3 regions of the Azotobacter chroococcum genome follow, and region 1 is predicted to be linked to each of the others. Evidence: riboswitches for the same ligand, from Rfam matches in the RefSeq annotation. Region 1 holds a riboswitch; each other region holds the start of a gene.
What was found. Region 1 has a riboswitch for cobalamin ahead of cobW (cobalamin biosynthesis protein CobW). Riboswitches for the same ligand answer to the same signal wherever they lie in the genome.
Positions count from the first base shown of each region.

Region 1 (7,029 bases):
TGTAGCCGTGGCGCTTCATTCCGGCGATCCACTTGGGATTGGCGGCACGGGCGCGGACCACGCGGTTGAGTTCCTGCTTCAGGGTGCGGATGCGCGGGGTGTCCGGCTGGCTGTTGTCGCCGTGGTAGCTGGCGATGCGCTCCCCGCGCAGGGTTTCCACGGCGGCCAGCATGCCGCCCTGGAACTGGTAGTAGTCGTTGGAGTCCAGCAGATCGTGCTCGCGGTTGTCCTGGTTGTGCAACACCGCCTGCAAGCGCTCCAGGCGTTCGGCGAAGCGCTCGCGGGCCGGTGCGCCCTCGCTGCCGGCGCCATAGGCGTAGCCGCCCCAGTTCAGGTACACCTCGGCCAGATCGGCGCGACTCTCCCAGGCACGCTCCTCGATGGCATTCTGGATGCCCGCACCATAGGCGCCAGGCTTGGCGCCGAAGATCCGCCAGCCGGCCTGGCGACGGGCCTCGGCCTCGCTCATGCCGCTGTCCTGCAGGATCAGCACCTCTTGCCAGACCCGTGCCGACAGGGGATTCCAGGCCTCCTCCTCGTCCAACTCGGCCACCACCTGCACGGCGTCGTCGAACAGGCGAATCAGGTTGGCGAAGGCATCGCGAAAGAAACCGGATACCCGCAGGGTGACGTCCACCCGAGGCCTGCCCAACTGCTCCAGGGAGAGCACCTCGAAGCACTCGACGCGCTGGCTGCCGGGCTGCCAGACTGGACGCACGCCAAGCAGCGCCAGGGCCTGGGCGATGTCGTCGCCGCCGGTGCGCATGGTCGCCGTGCCCCATACCGAGAGGCCGAGCTGACGCAGGTGGTCGCCGTGGTCCTGGAGATGCCGCTCCAGCAGGCGGTCGGCCGATTGCACGCCGATGCGCCAGGCGGTGGGCGTGGGTAGGTTGCGCACATCCACCGTGAAGAAGTTGCGGCCGGTGGGCAGCACATCGAGACGACCACGGCTGGGCGCGCCACTTGGACCGGCCGGCACGAAGCGGCCCTCCAGCGCGGCGAGCAGGCCGGCTATTTCCGCCGGTCCGCAGCCATCCAGCAACGGCGCCAGATGCTCGCGCAAACCATTCAGGACGGGCTCGGCCTCGCCCCTCACCTTGATCGCCTCCCCGCTCAGGCAGGACTCGATCAACCGCAGAGCGAAGTGCTCCAGCCGTTCGCGAGTATCGCCCGTCGTGCGCCAGGGATCGCTGCCGCAGACCAGCAGTTCGGTCGGACGCGCTCCCTTCCAGAGTTCAGCCATGTCGCAGTCCAGCGGATCGAAGCCCAGCGCCAGGTCCCGCGCCAAGGCGCGCAACAGGCTGGCATTCGCGCCCTGCCCGTCGCCACGGGGAATGCGCAGCAAGGCCAGCAGCGTGTCGCGGCGCAGCGTGCCGCTCGGCGACTGGCCGAACACATGCAGACCGTCGCGGATCTGCGACTCCTTCAGGTCACAGAGGTAAGCGTCCAGCTGTGGCAGCCAGCTGTCCGGGTCGCCGTTGAGTTGCAGGCCGAGTTCGCTGTCAAGCCGGGTCGCGCGCACCAGCGCGAGGATCTCGCCACGCAGCTCGATGGCGCGGCGCACGTCCAACTGGCTGGCGTCATAGTACTCGTCGGCCAGGCGCTCCAGATCACGTAGCGGCCCGTAGCTTTCGGCGCGGGTCAGCGGTGGCATTAGGTGGTCGATGATCACCGCCTGGGTGCGACGCTTGGCTTGGGCACCCTCGCCGGGATCGTTGACGATGAAGGGATAGATGTTCGGCAGCGGGCCGAGCAGTGCGGTGGGCCAGCAGGATGGCGACAGGCCCACGCTCTTGCCCGGCAGCCATTCCAGGTTGCCGTGCTTGCCGACATGGATGACGGCGTCGGCCGCATAGACCCGCCGCAGCCAGAAGTAGAACGCCAGGTAGCCATGGGGGGGCACCAAGTCCGGATCGTGGTACACGGCGCTGGGGTCGATGCCATAGCCGCGTGCCGGCTGGATACCGACGAAGGTCAGCCCGAAGCGCAATCCGGCGATCATCATCCGCCCGGAGCGGGACATCGGGTCCTGTTCGGGCGCGCCCCAGCGCGCCAGCACGGCCGTGCGATTGGCCTCGGGCAGCTCCGCGAAACAACGCCAGTAATCGTCCAGCGCCAGGCTCTGGGCGCAGGGGCGCAGATCCAGGGTGTCGAGATCGTTGGTCACGCCGCCGAGCAACTGGTGGATTAGTGCCGTGCCATTCTCCGGTAGATTTTCGATCGGATAACCCTGCCGCTGCAAGGCTTGCAGGATATTCAGAGCCGCCGCCGGAGTGTCCAGACCGACGCCGTTGCCGATACGACCGTCGCGGGTCGGATAGTTGGCCAGCACCAGAGCGATGCGCTTGTCGCCATTCGGCTTGCGGGCCAGCTCGCACCAACGGTGCGCCAGTTCGGCGACGAAATCCATCCCAGGCAGATGCGGGCGATAGCAGACCACATCGCTCTGGCTGCGTTCGCTGTGCCAGGCCAGCCCCTTGAAACTGATCGGCCTGGTGACCAGGCGCCCGTCCAGCTCCGGCAGCGCGATATGCATGGCCAGATCGCGTGATCCGAGGCCTTGGGCGCTATCCTGCCATTGCTCTTCGCTGTCCACTGCGCAAAGCGCCTGGAGCACTGGCACATCGCGGCGGAACGGCCGGAGACTGGGCGCCTCTGGGTTGGATTGGGCGAAGCCGGTAGTGTTGAGAATGACCGCCGCCACGCTCTCGTCCAGCCAGTGTTCGACCTGCGCCAGACAAGCCGATTCCTTCAGGCTGGCCACAGCGATCGGCAGCGGGTTCAACCCCTGGGCCTGCAGGCGCTCGCAGAAGACGTCGACAAAGGCGGTGTTCGCCGCCTGAACATGGGTGCGGTAGAACAGCAGCGCCGCCACCGGCCGCCCCGGTTGCCAGCGGGCCTGCCACTGCGCCAGCGTGGCTTCGCCCTGCGTCGGGTGATAGAGCACGGTACGCGGCAGAGCCCTGGGCTCGTCCCAGCGGTAGTCGCGGTCCAGCCAGCGACTGGCGATGCAGTGGAACAGCTGCCGCGCATTGTCGCGGCCGCCTTGGCGCAGGTACTGCCAGAGCCGTTCGCTGTCCCCGGCGGAGACGTTGCCCAGGCCGCTCAGCTCCGGATCGGGGCTGTCGTCGCCGGGCACCAGGATCAGCCGGGCGCCGTTTTCGGCCAGCTCGACCAGACGCTCGATTCCATAGCGCCAGTAGCTCACGCCGCCGTGCACCGAGATCAGGATCACCCGGGCGTGGCGCAGCACCTGCTCGACGTAGAAATCCACCGAGGCATGGTTGGGCAGTTGCGCCGGACTGGCCAGGCGCAGGCTGGGATAGTCGTCCGGCAACGTGCGGGCCACCTCGGCAAGCAGCGACAGGTGCGAGTCGCCGGTGCAGAGGATCACCAGCTCGGCGGGCGTCTGCTCGAGGTCGGCGATGCTGTCGGCCGGCAGCTGGACGCCGGGCTGGGCGCGGAGCAGGTGCATCAGTCAGCACCTGCCCGTTCGTAGGAGCGAGCTTGCTCGCGAAGCTTTTAGTGCTCTGTTGTCCGCGAGCAAGCTCGCTCCTACAGGGTGGGTTCTCATCCTCACATCAGCGCCGCCCGAAGCTCGCCAATGATCGCGGCCCGGTCCAGCTGCTGGCCGATCATCACCAACCGTGTAGCCCGCGCCTCGCCGGGCTGCCAGGCACGATCGAAATGCCTGTCGAAGCGCTGCCCCACGCCTTGCACCACCAGCCGCATCGGCTTGCCGGGAATGGCGGCGAAGCCCTTGATCCGCAATATCCCATACCGCGCCACCGTATTCCTCAGCGTGGCGAGCAGATGCTCCTCCGCCACTTCCGGCAGGGAAAGGTCGAAAGAGTCGAATTCGTCGTGGTCGTGATCCTCGTCTTCCAGGTCATGGTGGGTCTGGCGGCCGTCGATGTGCAGCTCAGTCTCGCTGCTCAGTCCCAGCAGCACGTTCAAGGGCAGCTCGCCGCCATGGGCCTCGATCACCTTGACTGCTGGCGGCAGTTCCTCGGCGACCTCGGCGCGTACCCTTTCCAGCGCGGCGGCATCGAGCAGGTCGGTCTTGTTCAGCACCACCAGGTCGGCGCTGGCCAGTTGGTCGGCGAACAGTTCGTGCAGCGGAGACTCGTGATCCAGGTTCGGGTCCTGCCGGCGCTGCGCGTCCACCTGCTCGGGGAAGGCGGCGAAGGTGTCGGCCGCCACGGCCGGGCTGTCGACCACGGTGATCACCGCGTCCACGGTGCAGGCATTGCGGATTTCCGGCCAGTTGAAGGCCTGCACCAGCGGCTTGGGCAGGGCCAGACCGCTGGTCTCGATCAGGATGTGGTCAAAGTCGCCGCGACGGGCCACCAGTTCACGCATCACCGGGAAGAACTCTTCCTGCACCGTGCAGCACAGGCAGCCGTTGGCCAGTTCGAAGACACGCCCGTTGGCCTCTTCCTCAGTACAGCCGATGGAGCATTGCCGGAGAATTTCGCCGTCGATGCCGAGTTCGCCGAACTCGTTGACGATCACAGCGATACGCCGGCCCTCGGCATGCGCCAGCATATGCCGCAGCAGGGTGGTCTTTCCGGCGCCGAGAAAGCCGGTGACGATAGTTACGGGAAGCTTGGCGAGCGATTTCATGGTTGGCCCTGCGTGGATCGTTGCGGATCAGCGGGCAGGCGAGAACGGACAGGCGCATGGAAAAGCACCGGCCAGCACCACCGGATCACCCCGCCCAGTTGTCATGGATGTTCGAGGCAGGTCTCCTGGCTGACGGCCTGCGCAATGCGCATACCTCTTCGCCTTCCCGCTTGGCGCAGTGGCATATCGAAGGGTTTGAGGCCGTATACAGTTGCGGGGGCAGCCACGGCTCGACCGTGTTCCCTCTTAGCTCCGCGCAATGGCGGAGAACCTCGAAGCCGGAAAGGCTACGCAGAGTCTCCGGGCGGGTCAATCGCCACGGTTGACGCTCGCGCCGGCCCGTGCTCAGCTAGAAAGACGGTTTCAGGTGTCTCATGCCGCCGAGCGCGAGGTGAAACGGGAAGCCGGTTCAAGTCCGGCGCTGCCCCCGCAACGGTAAGTGTACGAAGGGTCGATGTAGCCACTGTGCCGTCGGTTCGCCGAAGATCAGCTGCGCAAGATCTCGCGGACCGGGAGGCATGGGAAGGCCGTCCCGACCGTCTCCATGACGGACGTCACAAGCCCGGAGACCGGCCTGAGGCCCTGTTGGCAACCCGCGGAGGGCGGGCGTAGGCCGGAACCCAGGCGCTTCAGTGGCCCGGACCCATGTCGCGCACTCCTTCCGCCTCACTCACAGTCACGGAAGGTCATACCATGTCCGCTACCCTCTCCTCCTCCGCCTCAGCGGCGCTCTCCCGGCCGAAACGTATCACCCTCGCTCTGGGCAGTTGCCTGCTCGGTGCGGTGTTGATCTTCTTTGCCGGCTTTTCGCCCATAGAGGCGCTGCACAATGCGGCCCACGACACCCGCCACAGCGCAGCCTTCCCCTGCCACTGAGGACTCCATGATCAAGCGCATCGCACGAACCGCAGGGTTTGCCGGGCTGCTCGCCGCCCTCCTGCTGACCCTGCTGCAGAGCCTCTGGGTGACGCCCCTGATCCTCGAGGCGGAAACCTACGAAAACGGCGTCGAACACAGCCATGCCGAAGAGCACGACTATGCGGACGGGCATGTCCATGAAAGCTGGGCACCCGAGGATGGCTGGCAGCGGACCCTGGCCACGGGGCTGAGCAATCTCGTCGTAGCGGTTGGTTTCGCCCTGATGCTGGCCGGCCTGTTCACCCTCCACGCACCGGGAAAAACCTGGAATGGGTTGTTATGGGGACTCGGTGGCTTCACCACCTTCAGTCTGGCGCCTTCGCTCGGCCTGCCGCCGGAACTGCCAGGTACCGAGGCGGCCGATCTGCTACTGCGCCAGTACTGGTGGATCGGCACCGCCGTAGCCACCTCCATCGGCCTGGTTCTCATTGCCTTCGCACGATCCTGGAGCCTGCGCATCTCTGGTGCTGTGCTGCTGGCGATTCCGCACCTGATTGGCGCACCGCAACCAGAAGTGCATACGAATCTGGCCCCCGAGACGCTGGCCAACCAGTTCATCCTCGCCTCGCTGGTAACCAACGCGCTGTTCTGGGCAGCACTGGGACTCTCGGCAGCTTGGCTGTTCGGTCGCAACAGCCGCAATGCCTGAGCCCGATAAAGCAGCATGGATGCATATCGCCGGACTCGGCTGCCGCCGGGGCTGCCCGCTGGAATCACTTTTGGCGCTGCTGCATGCAGCGCTGGACGAAGCAGGCCTGCGGCCCGGCGATCTCGCCGGACTGGCCAGCAGCGTGCACAAGCGTGACGAGCCCGGGCTGCTGCGCCTGGCCGATCATCTGCGCCTGCCACTGGCCTTTTTATCCGCCGAACGTCTGAGCGCTTACCACGACCGCCTGACCCGGAAATCGCCGCTGGCCCTCAGCATCACCGGCAGCTCCGGCGTCGCGGAAGCCAGCGCCATGGCCCAGGCTGAAATCCTAGGGGCCGGACCGGCACGCCTGCTACTGCCCAAGCGTACCAACACCGTGGCCAGCCTCGCGCTGGCCACGGCGCCCCTTCACACCCTTCTGGATCATCCATGACCATCTATTTCATTGGTGCCGGCCCCGGCGATCCGGAGCTGATCACCGTCAAGGGCCAGCGTCTGCTACGGGCCTGCCCGGTCATCCTGTACGCTGGGTCGCTGGTGCCCGAGGCAGTGCTCGAAGGCCATTGTGCGGAGCGTGTGATCAACACCGCCGAGCTGCGTCTGGAACAGATCATCACACTGATCCGCGAAGCTCATGCCAAGGGGCAGGACGTGGCCCGCGTGCATTCCGGCGACCCCTCTCTGTACGGCGCCATCGGCGAGCAGATCCGCCACCTGCGCGCACTGGACATTCCCTTCAAGATCATCCCTGGGGTAACCGCCACCTCTGCCTGTGCCGCCCTGCTGGAAGCCGAGCTGACCCTGCCTGGTGTGTCGCAGACGGTGATTTTGACGCG
Region 1 is NZ_CP011836.1:26,887-33,915, reverse strand. It holds gene cobN (cobaltochelatase subunit CobN) at 1-3,475, opposite strand, end outside; gene cobW (cobalamin biosynthesis protein CobW) at 3,577-4,626, opposite strand; cobalamin riboswitch at 4,725-4,916, opposite strand; cobalamin riboswitch at 4,975-5,218, shown strand; gene ACG10_RS21435 (CbtB domain-containing protein) at 5,320-5,502, shown strand; gene ACG10_RS21430 (CbtA family protein) at 5,510-6,193, shown strand; gene ACG10_RS21425 (cobalamin biosynthesis protein) at 6,186-6,626, shown strand; gene cobM (precorrin-4 C(11)-methyltransferase) at 6,623-7,029, shown strand, end outside.

Region 2 (7,029 bases), on a different replicon from region 1:
CGGACGCGCCCGCGCCTTGGCCGCCATTTCGCTGCCGATGCGCCAGCCGATGCGGCTGGGCAGCAGGCTGCTGTCGAGGGCGTGGAAGTTGCGTCCGGTGGGCAGCGCCTCGGGGGTGCGGATCGGGTCGTTGCCCTTGCCGGGGGCGACGAAGCGGCCGCCCAGCGCATTCAGCAGCGCCGCCATCTCGGCCTTGGGCGAATCCACCAGCGCCGGGCGGAAGGCCTCGCCGCCCGCGCCCATCGATCTGATCAGGGTGTCCACCGCCTCCTGCCGCCAGGGCTTGCCGAACACGTGCAGGCCCATGGGCATGAAGCGCTCCTGGATGGCGGTCAGGTAGTGACCGAGCTCGTGCACCAGCAGGTCGTCGTCGGCCTGCTCGAAGCCGATCCCGCGTGCGGCCAGCGGCTTGGCCATCGACTGGCGCAGCTCCGGCTCCAGCCCGGAGCTGCCGATCAGCCGGCGGATCTCGGCGATGGTGGCGCGCCGCGCCGGACCGTCCACCTGTCCGCTGCCGGCCTCGAAGCTCTCGATCAGCTGGCGCAGGCGCAGCAGGTCGTCGTACAGCGGGGTGGCTACCAGCGGCGGCGTCAGGTGGTCGATCATCACCGCCAGGCCGCGGCGCTTGGCCTGGATGCCCTCGCCGACGCCGTCGACGATGTAGGGGTAGATGCTCGGCAGGTCGCCGACCACCTGCATCGGGTAGTCCTCGTCGCTCAGCCCGGCGCGCCGGCGCGGCAGGAATTCGTAGGTGGAATGCCGGCCGAGGTGGATCAACGCATCGGCGCGGAAGCCGTCGCGCAACCAGTGGTAGAAGGCCAGATACTGGTGCGGCGGCGGGAACACCAGGTTGGCGTGCAGCAGTTCCTGGTCGATCTCCCAGCCGCGCGGCGGCTGCGGACCGACGAATACCTTGCCGAAGCGGATGCCCGGCAGCAGCAGGCGCTCGCCCTGCACCATCACCCGTCCCGGCGCCTCTCCCCAGCCGCGCAGACCCTCGATGCCGGTGGCGGCGAGCGCCTGCACCAGCGACTCGGCCTGCGCCCAGTCGGCCTGCCCCGGCGCCTCCAGGGCGGCGCGGTAGAGGGTTTCGAGCTGGGCCAGCAGGTCCAGAGCGCGCGAGCGCGCCGGGTGCACCACGCCGTCCAGCACGTGGTGCAGTTCGCCGGAGCCGTTCTCGTAGAGGCCGCGGGCGATCTCGCTGCGGCCGCTGTCCAGGGCGCGGCGCAGCTGGGCGTGCCAGTAGCCCAGCGGTCCCTGGACCATCTCCGCCTGCAGCGCCGCCGGCAGGGTTGCGAACCAGCGGCGGTAATCCTCGCCGCTCAGGCTCTGCACCTTGTCGGCCATGGCCGCCAGGGCGTCGCCCTGCTCCGGCAGATTGACGCCGCGCTCCTGCAGCAGGTCGAGCAGCGCCTCGGGCGAGGCCGGCAGCGGGCCGGTGTCGTAGCCCTCGGCTCTGAGCCGGGTGAGGATCTCGAACAGCGATTGCGGCACGTCGAGGTTGTCCGCGCCGATGTTGTGCCGGCCCGGCGGATGGTTATAGTAGACGATGGCCAGGCGCTTGTCGGCGTTGGCCTTCTGCTGCAGGGCACGCCAGCGCTGGATGCGCGCGGCGAAGGTATCGAGCTGGTCCGGCAGCGGCGCGGCGACGCCGAAACGGATGCCCGATAGCGGGTCCTCCTGGCGCTCGTGCCAGGCCGCCAGCACCGTGGCCTGACTGCTTCCCTGCAGTTCGGGCATGGCCAGCTGGTAGTGCACCTTGTCGCGCGCCAGACCGTCGCCGGACAGCTGCCAGCCGGTCTCGTCGCGATCCTCCAGACGCAGGCCCTTGAGCACCGGCACGTTCAGCTGCTCGAACAGCCCGGTGACCTCCTCGCGGCCTTCGCCGCCGCCGACCACGAAGTCCTGCAGCACGACGATGGCGGCGAGCGGCGGGTGGCGTCCCTCCTTCAGCCAGCGCACCGCCGCGAGCGAGCCCGGCCCCCAGTCGGCAAACAGGCTGACGCAGGCCAGGCCACGGCTTTCCAGGCGCTGGCAGAAGGCGTCGTTCAGCTCGCGATCGCCGGCGCGGTCGGCGCGGCCGTGGTCGATCACAGCGACCAGCGCGTCGCCGGAGTACGTCAGTTCGCCCTCGCCGCGCAGCGCACCATCCTGGTAAAAGCGCAGTGGCGGACGCGCCTGCACGGCCGGTACCGCCACGCCCTGATCATGCCGGGCCGCCAGCCAGGCCAAGAGGCCGGCGATGTTGTCGATGCCGCCGGCCTGCCAGTAGCTGCGCGCGGCGATCCATTCGGCCTGGCCGGGATGTTCGGCCTGCTGGCGGGCGATCCAGCCACCCAGCTCGCCCTGCGGACGCAGCCGGCCGAGGGTCTCGACCGCCTCGCGCGAGGCGAACAGCGGGCGCCCACGGCTGCGGCTGAGCTGCACCAGGGCATGCTCGCTGTGCATCAGAAAGCTGTCCGCCGGCGCGACCTGGCCGAGCAGCGGCCCCAGGCGCTCCACCTCGGCACCGAACAGGCCGACGCCGAGCAGCACCCGGCCCTCGCCCAGCCAGGCGCGCAGCGCCGGCTCGTCGAGCTCGGCGAGCTGCTCCGGGGTGCGTGCGCTGATCCGCCAGTGCGGATTGTGCTGCTGGAACTGCGCGACGGCGCCGGCGAACTCGGCGGCGCTGTAGCGGGAAACGATGGCGTTGAGCTGCGCCGCCGAGGCCCTGGGGGCAAGCAGCCCGAGCAGCAGGACCAGGCCGAAGCGGCGGAAGAGAAGAGGAAATGGCATGCCCTATCCCGGATCGAAAGGCGGCGGGCACGCGAAACGGACGCAGCGCCGGCGGCAAGACGCCGGAACGACCAGGGCTGGCGACCGCACGGCCGCCCACCGCGGCCTGCATCGGGAGAACGGGCTGGTGTCGGGCTCGGCCGTGAAACGGCCCTACCGTTGCGGGGGCAGCGTCAGCCTGGACTGACTTCCCATTTACCCCGGACCTTGATCCGGGCACCGCGTTCTCCATGTCGCCGGCCAGGGGCCGGCAGGGGCGCACCTTACGCGGCGCGTGACGGCCGGGCAAGCGCAATGCCTCGGGCTGACGGCCGGTTCGCCGACGGTTTTCCGACGGCCCTGCCGCGGATTATTGGCCGTCGCGCCCGTCCCTGCCTAATCTGACTTTGCTTGGGCGCGTTGTCTCGACAGGCCGCCGGCAGATTCCGAAGTGTCATCCCGGAGACCGATCCGGTGGAGCCAGGTCAGGATGGAACAACCATGAGCCGAGAATTCACGTTCAACGCCGGGTCCAGCTATCTTTCGCAGGACTCCGCCCTGCATCGCCTGATGGTCGAACTTCTGCAACGGGCAGACATCCGCATCGGCGGCAACCGTCCCTGGGACATGCAGCTCAAGGCTGGCGGAGTGCCCGAACGGGTCTTCGCCCAAGGCAATCTGGGGCTGGGCGAAGCCTACATGGAGGGCGCCTGGGAGGCGGAGCGGCTGGACGAATTCTTCTTTCGCCTGCTGTGCGCCGGCATCGACCAGCAAGTGAAACCGGCACGACTGATGTTTTATGCGTTGCGAGCGCGCCTGCTCAACCTGCAGAGCCGCCGACGCGCCTGGCAGGTCGGCGAGGCCCATTACGATCTCGGCAACGACTTCTACGAGGCCATGCTCGACCCGCGCATGACCTACACCTGCGGTTATTGGCGAAGCGCCAGCAGCCTGGCCGAAGCCCAGGAGGCCAAACTGGAGCTGATTTGCCGCAAGCTCGGCCTGGAGCGCGGCATGCGGGTGCTGGACATCGGCTGCGGCTGGGGCAGCTTCATGGGCTACGCGGCGGAGCGGCATGGCGTGCATTGCGTCGGGGTGACGGTTTCCCGGGAACAGCAGGCCTGGGCCCGGGAGCGCTACGCCGGCCTGCCCGTGGAGTTCCGCCTGCAGGACTACCGCGAGATCCAGGGCCGCTTCGACCGCATCGTCAGCATCGGCATGTTCGAGCATGTCGGTCGCAAGAACCACCGCCACTTCTTCGAGGTCGCCGCGCGCTGCCTGGCCGACGACGGCCTGTTCCTCCTGCACACCATCGGCAAGAACCAGCGCCACTCGACGTCGGACCCCTGGATCGACCGCTACATCTTTCCCAACGGCGACCTGCCCTCCCTGGGACAGATCGGCGATGGACTGGATGGCCTGTTCATCCTCGAGGACCTGCACAGTTTCGGCGCGGACTACGATAGGACCCTGATGGCCTGGCACGCCAACTTCGAGGCGGCCTGGCCGCGCTTCGCCAGCACGCTGGGAGAAAGGTTCCGGCGCATGTGGCGCTACTATCTACTCTCCTGCGCCGGAGCCTTCCGCGCCCGCAATCTCCAGCTCTGGCAGTACGTGCTGTCGAAGAACGGCGTACCGGGCGGCTACCAGCGCCCGCAACTCTGAGGCGAAGCCCCCATGGACGACGACCGCGACGACGACAAGCCCCTGACGTTCCGGCAGATGCTGCACAGCGTGCTGGCCGCCGCCCTAGGCGTGCAGAGCGGCAAGAACCGGACGCGGGACTTCTCCCAGGGCAAGCCCAGCCATTTCATCCTGCTGGGGGTGGGCTTCACCGTCCTGTTCGTGCTGGTCCTGGTCGGCGTGGTCAAGCTGATCCTGCATCTGGCCCAGGCCTGAACCGAGCCCCTTCCTCCCCTCATCGCAGAAGCCAGTTCGGAGCGGACTTGCACTTCGGAGTACTTCCGTACACTGTTCAATAACAAAAAACTCTAGCGTTATAGAAAAACATTACTTTTACGTATAACCCTGAACTGCTATCGTGACCCGCTCTCCGAAATGCGGTGCGCGGCCGTGCGCGCAGAAAAAGCAGTAAGCAGCCTGACCGACAGGACACTTCATGTACGTATATGACCAGTACGATCAACACATCATCGAGGACCGGGTCCGCCAGTTCCGCGACCAGACCCGCCGCTACCTAGCCGGCGAGCTGAGCGAAGAGGAATTCCGTCCGCTGCGCCTGCAGAACGGCCTGTACGTCCAGCGCTATGCTCCCATGCTGCGCGTGGCCGTACCCTACGGACTGCTGTCCTCCCGCCAACTGCGCAAGCTGGCCCAGATCGCCCGCGACTACGACAAGGGCTATGCCCACATCAGTACCCGGCAGAACGTGCAGTTCAACTGGCCGGAGCTGGAGGATGTCCCGGAGATCCTCGCCGAGCTGGCGACGGTGCAGATGCATGCGATCCAGACCAGCGGCAACTGCATCCGCAACACCACCACCGACCAGTTCGCCGGGGTGGCCCACGACGAGCTGGTGGATCCGCGCCCCTGGTGCGAGATCATCCGCCAGTGGTCCACCTTCCATCCGGAATTCGCCTTCCTGCCGCGCAAGTTCAAGATTGCCGTCAACGGTGCCGTGAGCGATCGCGCCGCCATCGAAGTGCACGACATCGGCCTGGAGGCCGTGCGCAACGGCACCGGCGAGCTGGGCTTCCGCGTCTCGGTGGGCGGCGGCCTGGGCCGGACGCCGATCGTCGGCAGCTTCATCAACGAGTTCCTGCCCTGGCAGCACCTGCTCACCTACCTGGACGCCGTGCTGCGTGTCTACAACCGCTATGGCCGCCGCGACAACAAGTTCAAGGCGCGTATCAAGATCCTGGTCAAGGCGCTGACGCCCGAGGTGTTCGCCGAGCGGGTCAATGCCGAATGGGCCCATCTCAAGGACGGCCCGAGCACCCTCACCGAGGCGGAAGTCGAGCGCATCAGCCGCTGCTTCGTCGATCCGGCCTACCAGCCCCTCGAAGCTCAGGACGCCGCCCTCGCCCGTCTCGACGCCGAACACCCGGGCTTCGCCCGCTGGCGCGCGCGCAACGTGGTCGCCCACAAGAAGCCGGGCTATGCTGCCGTGACCCTGTCGCTGAAACCCACCGGCACCGCCCCTGGCGACATCACCGACAAGCAGCTGGACGCCCTCGCCGAGCTGGCCGACCGCTACAGCTTCGGCGAGGTGCGCAACTCCCACGAGCAGAACATCATTCTTGCCGACGTCGAGCAGGCCCGCCTGTTCGAGCTGTGGGGCGAGCTGCGCGAGCTGGGTTTTGCCACCCCGAACGTCGGCCTCCTGACCGACATCATCTGCTGCCCGGGCGGCGACTACTGTTCCTTGGCCAACGCCAAGTCGATTCCGATCGCCGAAGCCATCCAGCGCCGCTTCGACGATCTCGACTACCTGTTCGACATCGGCGAGCTCGACCTGAACATCTCCGGCTGTATGAACGCCTGTGGCCACCACCATGTCGGTCACATCGGCATCCTCGGTGTGGACAAGAAGGGCGCGGAGTTCTACCAAGTGTCCCTCGGCGGCAGCGCCAGCCGCGACGCCAGCCTGGGACAGATTCTCGGCCCGTCCTTCGCCCAGGAGGAAATGGCCGAGGTGATCGAAAAGATCGTCACCGTCTATGTGGAAAAGCGCGTCGAGGACGAGCGTTTCATCGATACCTTCCGCCGCATCGGCATCGAACCGTTCAAGGAGCGCGTTTATGCAGCGAATCATTAAAAACGGCCAGGTGATCGACGAAACCTGGCACCTGCTGGACAAGGACGCCACGCTTGATGGCCTGTCCAACTCCGACGATCTGATCGTCCCTCTGGCCCTGTGGCGCGAACATGCCCACGCCCTGAAAGTCCGCGATGGCGGCTTGGGCGTGTGGCTGGATAGCGATGAGGAAGTGGAGGAAATCGCCGAAGAGCTTGGCAACTTCAAGGTCATCGCTCTGAACTTCCCCAGCTTCACCGACGGCCGCCATTATTCGAGCGCCCGCCTGCTGCGCGAGCGCTATGGCTACCAGGGCGAGATCCGCGCCATCGGCGACGTGCTGCGCGACCAGCTGTTCTTCATGCAGCGCTGCGGCTTCGACGCCTTCGCCATCCGCGCGGATCGCGATCCCCACGACGCCCTGCAGGGCCTGCAGGATTTCTCGGTGTGCTATCAGGCCGCCGCCGATCAGGCGCCCCTGTTTCGCCGCCGTCAGGCCTGAGGCTCGTCCCGCTCAA
Region 2 is NZ_CP011835.1:2,068,599-2,075,627, reverse strand. It holds gene ACG10_RS09645 (cobaltochelatase subunit CobN) at 1-2,775, opposite strand, end outside; cobalamin riboswitch at 2,882-3,014, opposite strand; gene cfa (cyclopropane fatty acyl phospholipid synthase) at 3,256-4,419, shown strand; gene ACG10_RS09635 (DUF2970 domain-containing protein) at 4,432-4,653, shown strand; gene ACG10_RS09630 (nitrite/sulfite reductase) at 4,874-6,532, shown strand; gene ACG10_RS09625 (DUF934 domain-containing protein) at 6,516-7,013, shown strand.
Region 2: linked by a shared signal. The riboswitch ahead of ACG10_RS09645 (cobaltochelatase subunit CobN) and the one ahead of cobW (cobalamin biosynthesis protein CobW) in region 1 are both predicted to bind cobalamin.

Region 3 (7,029 bases), on a different replicon from region 1:
GCCGACGAGCTGCGCGCGCTGCCCGATGATCGCTACCTGTCGCTGATCGCCCTGCGGGTGTTTCGCGCCGGCCTCAAGCACAGCCTGGTGGACGCCAAGTGGCCGGCCTTCGAGGCGGCCTTCTTCGGCTTCGATCCGCACAAGGTAGTGCTGATGGGCGCCGAGCATCTGGAGCGGCTGATGCACGACGAGCGGCTGATCCGCCACCTGGCCAAGCTCAGGAGCGTGCCGCTCAATGCCCGCTTCGTGCTGGAGGTGGCGCAGGAGCGGGGCAGCTTCGGTGCGCTGATCGCCGACTGGCCGGTCGCCGATATCGTCGGCCTGTGGAAGTACCTGGCCAGGCACGGCAACCAGCTCGGCGGGCTGTCGGCGCCGCGCCTGCTGCGCATGGCCGGCAAGGACACCTTCATCCCCACCGAGGACGTGGTCGCCGCGCTCAAGGCCCAGGGCATCGTCGACAAGGCGCCGACCAGCCAGAAGGACCTGGCTGCGGTACAGGCCGCCTTCAACCGCTGGCAGGCGGAAAGCGGCCGGCCGCTGTGCCAGCTGTCGGTGATGCTCGCCCACACCGTGAACCACTGAGGGGGGCGGTCGCCAGGGAAGGCGACCGAAGGTCTTTTCCCTCCGGCGCTTCCTGGGCTTCACTGAGCCGGGCATCGATTGGTTGGCGAGGGCGGTCAGGGAATGCTTCCGTCCGAAGGAGACTGAATGGAAGACGGTATCGAACGGATCGCTGGCGCGCTGCGGCGCGCCGAGCGCATCCTGGTCATCAGCGGGGCCGGGCTTTCCGCCGACTCCGGCCTGCCCACCTATCGCGGCCTCGGCGGCCTCTACAACGGCTGCACGCCGGAAGGCCTGCCGATCGAGGCGGCGCTGTCCGCCGGCATGCTGCGGCGCGACCCGGCGCTGTGCTGGAAGTACCTCGCCGAGCTGGGCCGCGCCTGCCTGGCGGCCCGCCCCAACGCCGGCCACATGGCCATCGCCGAGCTGCAGCGGCGCAAGCCCGGCTGCTGGGTGCTGACCCAGAACATCGACGGCTACCACCGTGCGGCCGGCTCGCCGCCGGAGCGGCTGATCGAGATCCACGGCGAACTGGCGCCGCTGTACTGCCAGCGCTGCGGCAGGCGCAGCGACGAGTTGCGCGAGCACCTGGAGCGGCCGCTGCCGCCGCGCTGCGCGCAGTGCGGCGGGGTGCTCCGCCCGCCGGTGGTGCTGTTCGAGGAAATGCTCCCCGCGCACGCCTGCCAGACCCTCGCCGAACAGCTCGCCCGCGGCTTCGATGCGGTGCTGGCGGTGGGCACCACGGCGAGCTTTCCCTATATCGTCGAGCCGGTCCTGTGCACCTGGCAGTCCGGTGGCTTCACCGCGGAAATCAACCCGCAGCGCACCGATCTCAGCGACATCGTCGACATCCATCTGCCGGGGCGGGCATCCCAGATCCTGCCGGCCCTGCTGGAGCGTCTTGCCCGCGGCTGAGTACCGCACTCTTATCGCTGCTCCCCTGTGACAGCCAGCCGGAACGAGCGCGAAAGCGCACGCGTGATGGCGAAATGATTTTGCGACGGGTTGTCGCAGGGAAAACACATGCCGGCAGCTCCAGAAATCCCCTCGAGAAGGCCTCTGGTCCAGGCTGGAGCCCGCACAGATCCTGGGCTCGGCTGGTTTTGGCGGGTGCCGCGGAGGTGTGTATGGAATGCGACATTGCCTGTGCGGCAGGCATCCGAAAACGCCTTTTTTGTCACAATCCGCACAGGGAGAATTTGTAAATCGTTCTCGTCACAGGCATAGTCGCCGGCCATTAGACCTTTAGATAAGCGTTTGCCCATGCTGAATCGTCTCGCAACCCTCGTGCCCCTGGCGCTCGCCGTTCTCCTGACCGGCTGCGCGGGGCAGGCTCCGCAGCAGGACTTCTCCGCTCCCAAGCGGGTATCCCTGACCCAGGAGCCCAGCCAAAAGGATCTGGCCGCGCTGAACGACGGCTATCGTCTGCCGGCCCTGGCCGACAGCATTCTGGTACGCGGTTTCGGCCTGCTCGGCACGCCCTACCGCTACGGTGGCAACTCGGAAGACACCGGTTTCGACTGCAGCGGCTTCATCGGCTACCTGTTCCGCGAAGAGGCGGGCATCAAGCTGCCGCGCTCGACCCGCGAGATGATCTCCCTCGACGCGCCCCGCGTGGCCCGCAACGAGCTGGCCCCCGGCGACCTGATCTTCTTCAACAACCGTGGCCGCGGCCAGGTCAGTCACGTCGGCGTCTACATCGGCAATGGCCGTTTCCTGCATTCCGCCAGCCGGCGTGGCGGCGGCGTGCGGGTGGACAGCCTGAGCGACGGCTACTGGAATGCCAGCTACCTGCAGGCCAAGCGGGCCCTGGTGATGGCCTCCAACGACAGGCAGGCGCCGGCCGGTCGCCCCATGGTGCTGGCTGCGCAGCACGACTGAAGCCTCCGCTCTCGACAAGGCCCGATCCCGGCGACGCGATCGGGCCTTTTCATTGGCGTCGGGGAATGGCCATGCGGCGGCTTGCGCGGGCTGCCGCCTGTCGGCAGAGTAGGGCGATTCGACAATCGGACTGTCGCCCATGCCCATTCAGGCCCGCCTTGCCCTGGTCCTTCTCGCCGCGTTGCTCGCGGCCTGCTCCGCCCGCTCTCCCATGCCCCATAAGCTGCCCGACCCCGGTCCCCCCTCGCCGGCGGCGGAGGACGTGCTGGTCCGCGCCCTCGGCCTGGTCGGCACGCCCTATCGCTGGGGCGGCAACACCCCGGATTCCGGTTTCGACTGCAGCGGGCTGATCGGCTATGTCTACCGCGAGGCGGCGGGCCTGCGCCTGCCGCGCTCGACCCGCGAGATGCTCGCCATGCGCGCGCCCGGCGTGCGTCCCGGGGCCCTGCGCAGCGGCGACCTGGTGTTCTTCGCCACCGACGGCAGCGGTCGGGTCAGCCATGCCGGCATCTATGTGGGCGAGGGGCGTTTCGTGCACGCCCCCTCCAGCGGCGGCACGGTGCGCCTGGATCGCCTGGCCGACGGCTACTGGCAGGGGCGCTATCTGGGCGCCCGGCGCGTGCTGCGCGGCATGCCGGTGGCGCGTCAGCCCTGACGGACGGGCCGTCAGGCCAGCCCGGCGAGCCAGTCGCGCAGCACCTGCTGTCCGCGCCGGCGCAGCTCTTCCCCCACGTCCTTCGCCTGCTGGCGGATCGTCACCGGGTCGATCCCGCTGGCGGACAGCTCCGCGGCATGGCCGATCAGCCACTGTTCGATCCGCGCGGGATCGGCTTCGAGGTGGAACTGCAGGCCCAGCACGGCATTGCCGAGCATGAACGCCTGGTTCGGGCAGATCTCGGTGCGGGCGAGGAGGGTGGCGCCCGGCGGCAGCTGGAACATGTCGCCGTGCCAGTGCAGCACGGTGCCGCCGTCGCCCAGTGCGCCGAGACAGCCGGCGGCGCCTTCCGTGGTCAGTTGGAGAGCGCCGAAACCGATTTCCTTGACGCCCATCGGTGCGACCTTCGCCCCCAGGACGCGGGCGATCAGTTGGGCGCCCAGGCAGATGCCGAGCAGCGGCTTGCCGCTGCGCAGCCGCCTGCCGATCAGCTCCAGCTCCGCCAGCAGGAAGGGATAGGTGGCTTCATCGTAGGCGCCGATGGGCGCGCCGAGGACCACCAGAAGGTCGGCCGCCTCCACGTTCAGCGCGGCCAGCTCGTCGGCGTCCAGGATGCCGGGATCGGCATAGCGGATCTGGTAACCCAGTTCTTCCAGCACGGGGGCGAAGACGCCGAGATCCTCGAAGGCGACGTGGCGGATGGCGATGGCGGTTTTCATGCCTGTACCGGCTCCATGTTGTGGGTGTAAGAAGGCAACCTATGCGAAGGGCTGGCCGGTTGTCGAGATCGGCGGGCCGCCAACGACCATCGAGGAGTTCCAGCATGCACGACGCCCTTCCCGATCTCGCCCGCCGCCTGCGCGATGCTGCCCGCGTGGTGTTCTTCACCGGCGCCGGGGTGTCCGCCGAGAGCGGCATCCCGACCTTCCGCGACGCCCAGACCGGGCTCTGGGCGCGCTATAGCCCGGAAGAGCTGGCCAGCCCCGAGGGCTTTCGCGCCGATCCGCGCACCGTCTGGGAGTGGTACGCCTGGCGCCGCGAGAAGTGCCTGGCCGCTCAGCCGAACCCGGCGCACCTGGCCATCGCCGCGCTGGAGCGGCGGCTGCCCGGGGTCACGCTGATCACCCAGAACGTCGACGGCCTGCACCAGCGCGCCGGCAGCCCGGCGCCGCTGGAGCTGCACGGCAACCTCCACCGGCTGAAGTGCTTTCGCTGCGAGGCCGACGGCGGTGACTGGCCGGCGACGCTCGACAGCCTGCCGCACTGCGCCTGCGGCGGCCTGCTGCGCCCGGCGGTGGTCTGGTTCGGCGAGAACCTGCCGTCCGATGTGCTGGCCCGGGCCAGCGAAGCCGGCCTGCAGGCCGGGCTGTTCTTCAGCGTCGGCACTTCCAGCCTGGTCTATCCGGCCGCCGAGCTGCCGTTTTCGGCCAAGCGCCGTGGCGCCTTCGTGGTCGAGATCAATCCGCAGCCGACCCCGCTCAGCCGGCATGCCGACCTCTGCCTGCACGGCCCGGCCGGCAGCGTCCTGCCAGAGCTGCTGGCCGCACTGGAGGGCTGAGCGCCGGCTGTCGCAACATGAGCGGATCTCATGATATCGGGCGATCCGTCTCATTGTGCCCGGCCGGCGTTTCCACTACCCTGCGCGCCTCGCTTCAGGTGCCTTTCTCACGAAAGGTGAAACAGGGAAGCCGGTGCGTGCCGCGATGATCCGCGACACAAGGCCGGCGCTGCCCCCGCAACGGTAGACGAGTCGCGAAACCGCCGTAAGGCCACTGTGTCCCGCATGGCACGGGAAGGCGTGGTTTCGGAAGCCGCCGCATGGCGCTTCGCTCGTGAGCCCGGAGACCGGCCTGTCGCGATTTCTGGCGGCGCGGAGAAGGCCGCAGGCAGGTTCTGCCTGAGCGCTTTCCCGCCCGCTTTCGCTGATTTCAGGCCGTGCGGGTGGCGCGGCGGAGAACGACCTTGATTCGCAAGCCCTGTTTCGGGCCGGCGGCGTCCGCGCTGCTGGGCCTCTTTTGCCTTTCTCCGGCCCAGGCGGCCGACGACCCCTTGAGCCTCGACGCCACCGTAGTGACCGCCGCACGCAGCGCCCAGACCCTGCGCGACAGCCTCGCCGCGGTGAGCCTGATCGAGCGCGACGACATCGAGCGCAGCCAGGCGCAGTCGGTGCCGGAGCTGCTCAAGCGGGTGCCGGGAGTATCCATCGCCAACAACGGCGGCCACGGCAAGTCCACCTCCGTCTACCTGCGCGGCACCGAGTCCGACCATGTGCTGGTGCTGATCGACGGCGTGCGCGTCGGCTCGGTGACCACCGGCACCGCCGCCTGGCAGGATCTGCCGGTGGAGATGATCGAGCGCATCGAGGTGGTCCGCGGGCCGCGCTCCAGCCTGTACGGCTCGGAAGCCATCGGCGGGGTGATCCAGATCTTCACCCGCAAGGGCGGTGACGGTGCGCCCAAGCCGTTCTTCTCCGCCGGCTACGGCACCCACGACGCCTACACCGGCAGCGCCGGGGTTTCCGGCGGCAACGCCCACGGCTGGTACAGCCTGGCCCTGAGCAGCGAGGACACCGACGGCATCAACGTGAAGAGCCCCGGGACCAGCGGCTACGAGAACGACGCCGACGGCTACCGCAACCACTCGGCCGCGCTGCGCGCCGGCTGGCGCTTCGACAACGGCCTGGAACTGGAGGGCACCTTCCTGCGCGCCAAGTCGCACAACGACTACGACCAGGTGAACCGCCGCGGCACCGCCGGCTTTTCCGCCAACGCCGACGGCGAGCAGAACGTGGTCAGCGGCCGCGCGCGCTTCAGCCCGCTGGCGTTCTGGCAGGTCACCCTGCAGGCCGGGCGCAACGAGGACAAGTCCGACACCTACCAGGACGGCAGCTTCTACTCGCGCTTCGACAGCCGCCGCGACAGCGCCAGCTGGCAGAACGACCTGACCCTGGCCGAAGGCCACGTCCTCACCCTGGGCGTCGACTACCAGCGCGAGGAGGTCAACGGCACCACTGACTACGACGAGGACTCCCGCGAGAACAACGGCGCCTTCGTCCAGTACCTCGGCGAATACGGCCGCCACGACTGGCAGGTCTCCCTGCGCCGCGACAACAACGAGCAGTTCGGCCAGCACGAGACCGGCAACGTCGCCTACGGCTACGCCCTGACCGACGCCCTGCGCGCCACCGTCAGCTACGGCAGCGCCTTCAAGGCGCCGACCTTCAACGAGCTGTACTATCCCTTCTACGGCATCGCCGACCTCGACGAGGAAACCTCGCACAGCCTGGAGGTCGGCCTGTCCGGGGTGCACGACTGGGGGCACTGGTCGCTGAACGCCTATCGCACCAAGGTGAAGGACCTGATCGTCTACGATTCCTCCATCCAGGGGCCGGCGAACATCGACGAGGCACGCATCCGCGGCCTGGAGCTGGAGGTCGGCAGCCGCTCGTTCGGCTGGGACTGGAGCGCCAACTACAGTCTATTGGAGCCGGAGAACAGCGGCTCGGGCGACAACGAGGGCAACGAGCTGCCGCGCCGCGCCTCGCAGATGTTCAACCTGGAGCTGGACCGGCGCTTCGGCGACTTCGCCGTCGGCGCCACGCTGCACGCCGAGGGCCGGCGCTACGACGACGTGGCCAACGACAACGAATTGTCCGGCTACGCCGACGTGGATCTGCGCGGCGAATACCGCATCACCCCCGAATGGCGTCTGCAGGCGCGCGTCGCCAACCTGCTGAACGCCGATTACGAAACCGCCCTGGGCTACAACCAGCCGGGGCAGGCGGTGTACTTCACCGTCCGTTACCAGGCGCTGTGAGGCGCCGCCGGCCGGCGGGCCGGAACCATCCACAAGGAGAACGCAGCATGCTCAACCTGTCCCCCCGCAGCCAGCTGGTCGTCGGTGTGGCGCTGGCCCTGCTGATGGCCATGACC
Region 3 is NZ_CP011835.1:2,828,609-2,835,637, reverse strand. It holds gene ACG10_RS13005 (DNA-3-methyladenine glycosylase I) at 1-582, shown strand, start outside; gene ACG10_RS13000 (NAD-dependent deacylase) at 709-1,476, shown strand; gene ACG10_RS12995 (C40 family peptidase) at 1,825-2,442, shown strand; gene ACG10_RS12990 (C40 family peptidase) at 2,582-3,097, shown strand; gene ACG10_RS12985 (glutamine amidotransferase) at 3,109-3,816, opposite strand; gene ACG10_RS12980 (SIR2 family NAD-dependent protein deacylase) at 3,921-4,655, shown strand; cobalamin riboswitch at 4,735-4,965, shown strand; gene btuB (TonB-dependent vitamin B12 receptor) at 5,060-6,913, shown strand; gene ACG10_RS12970 (hypothetical protein) at 6,961-7,029, shown strand, end outside.
Region 3: linked by a shared signal. The riboswitch ahead of btuB (TonB-dependent vitamin B12 receptor) and the one ahead of cobW (cobalamin biosynthesis protein CobW) in region 1 are both predicted to bind cobalamin.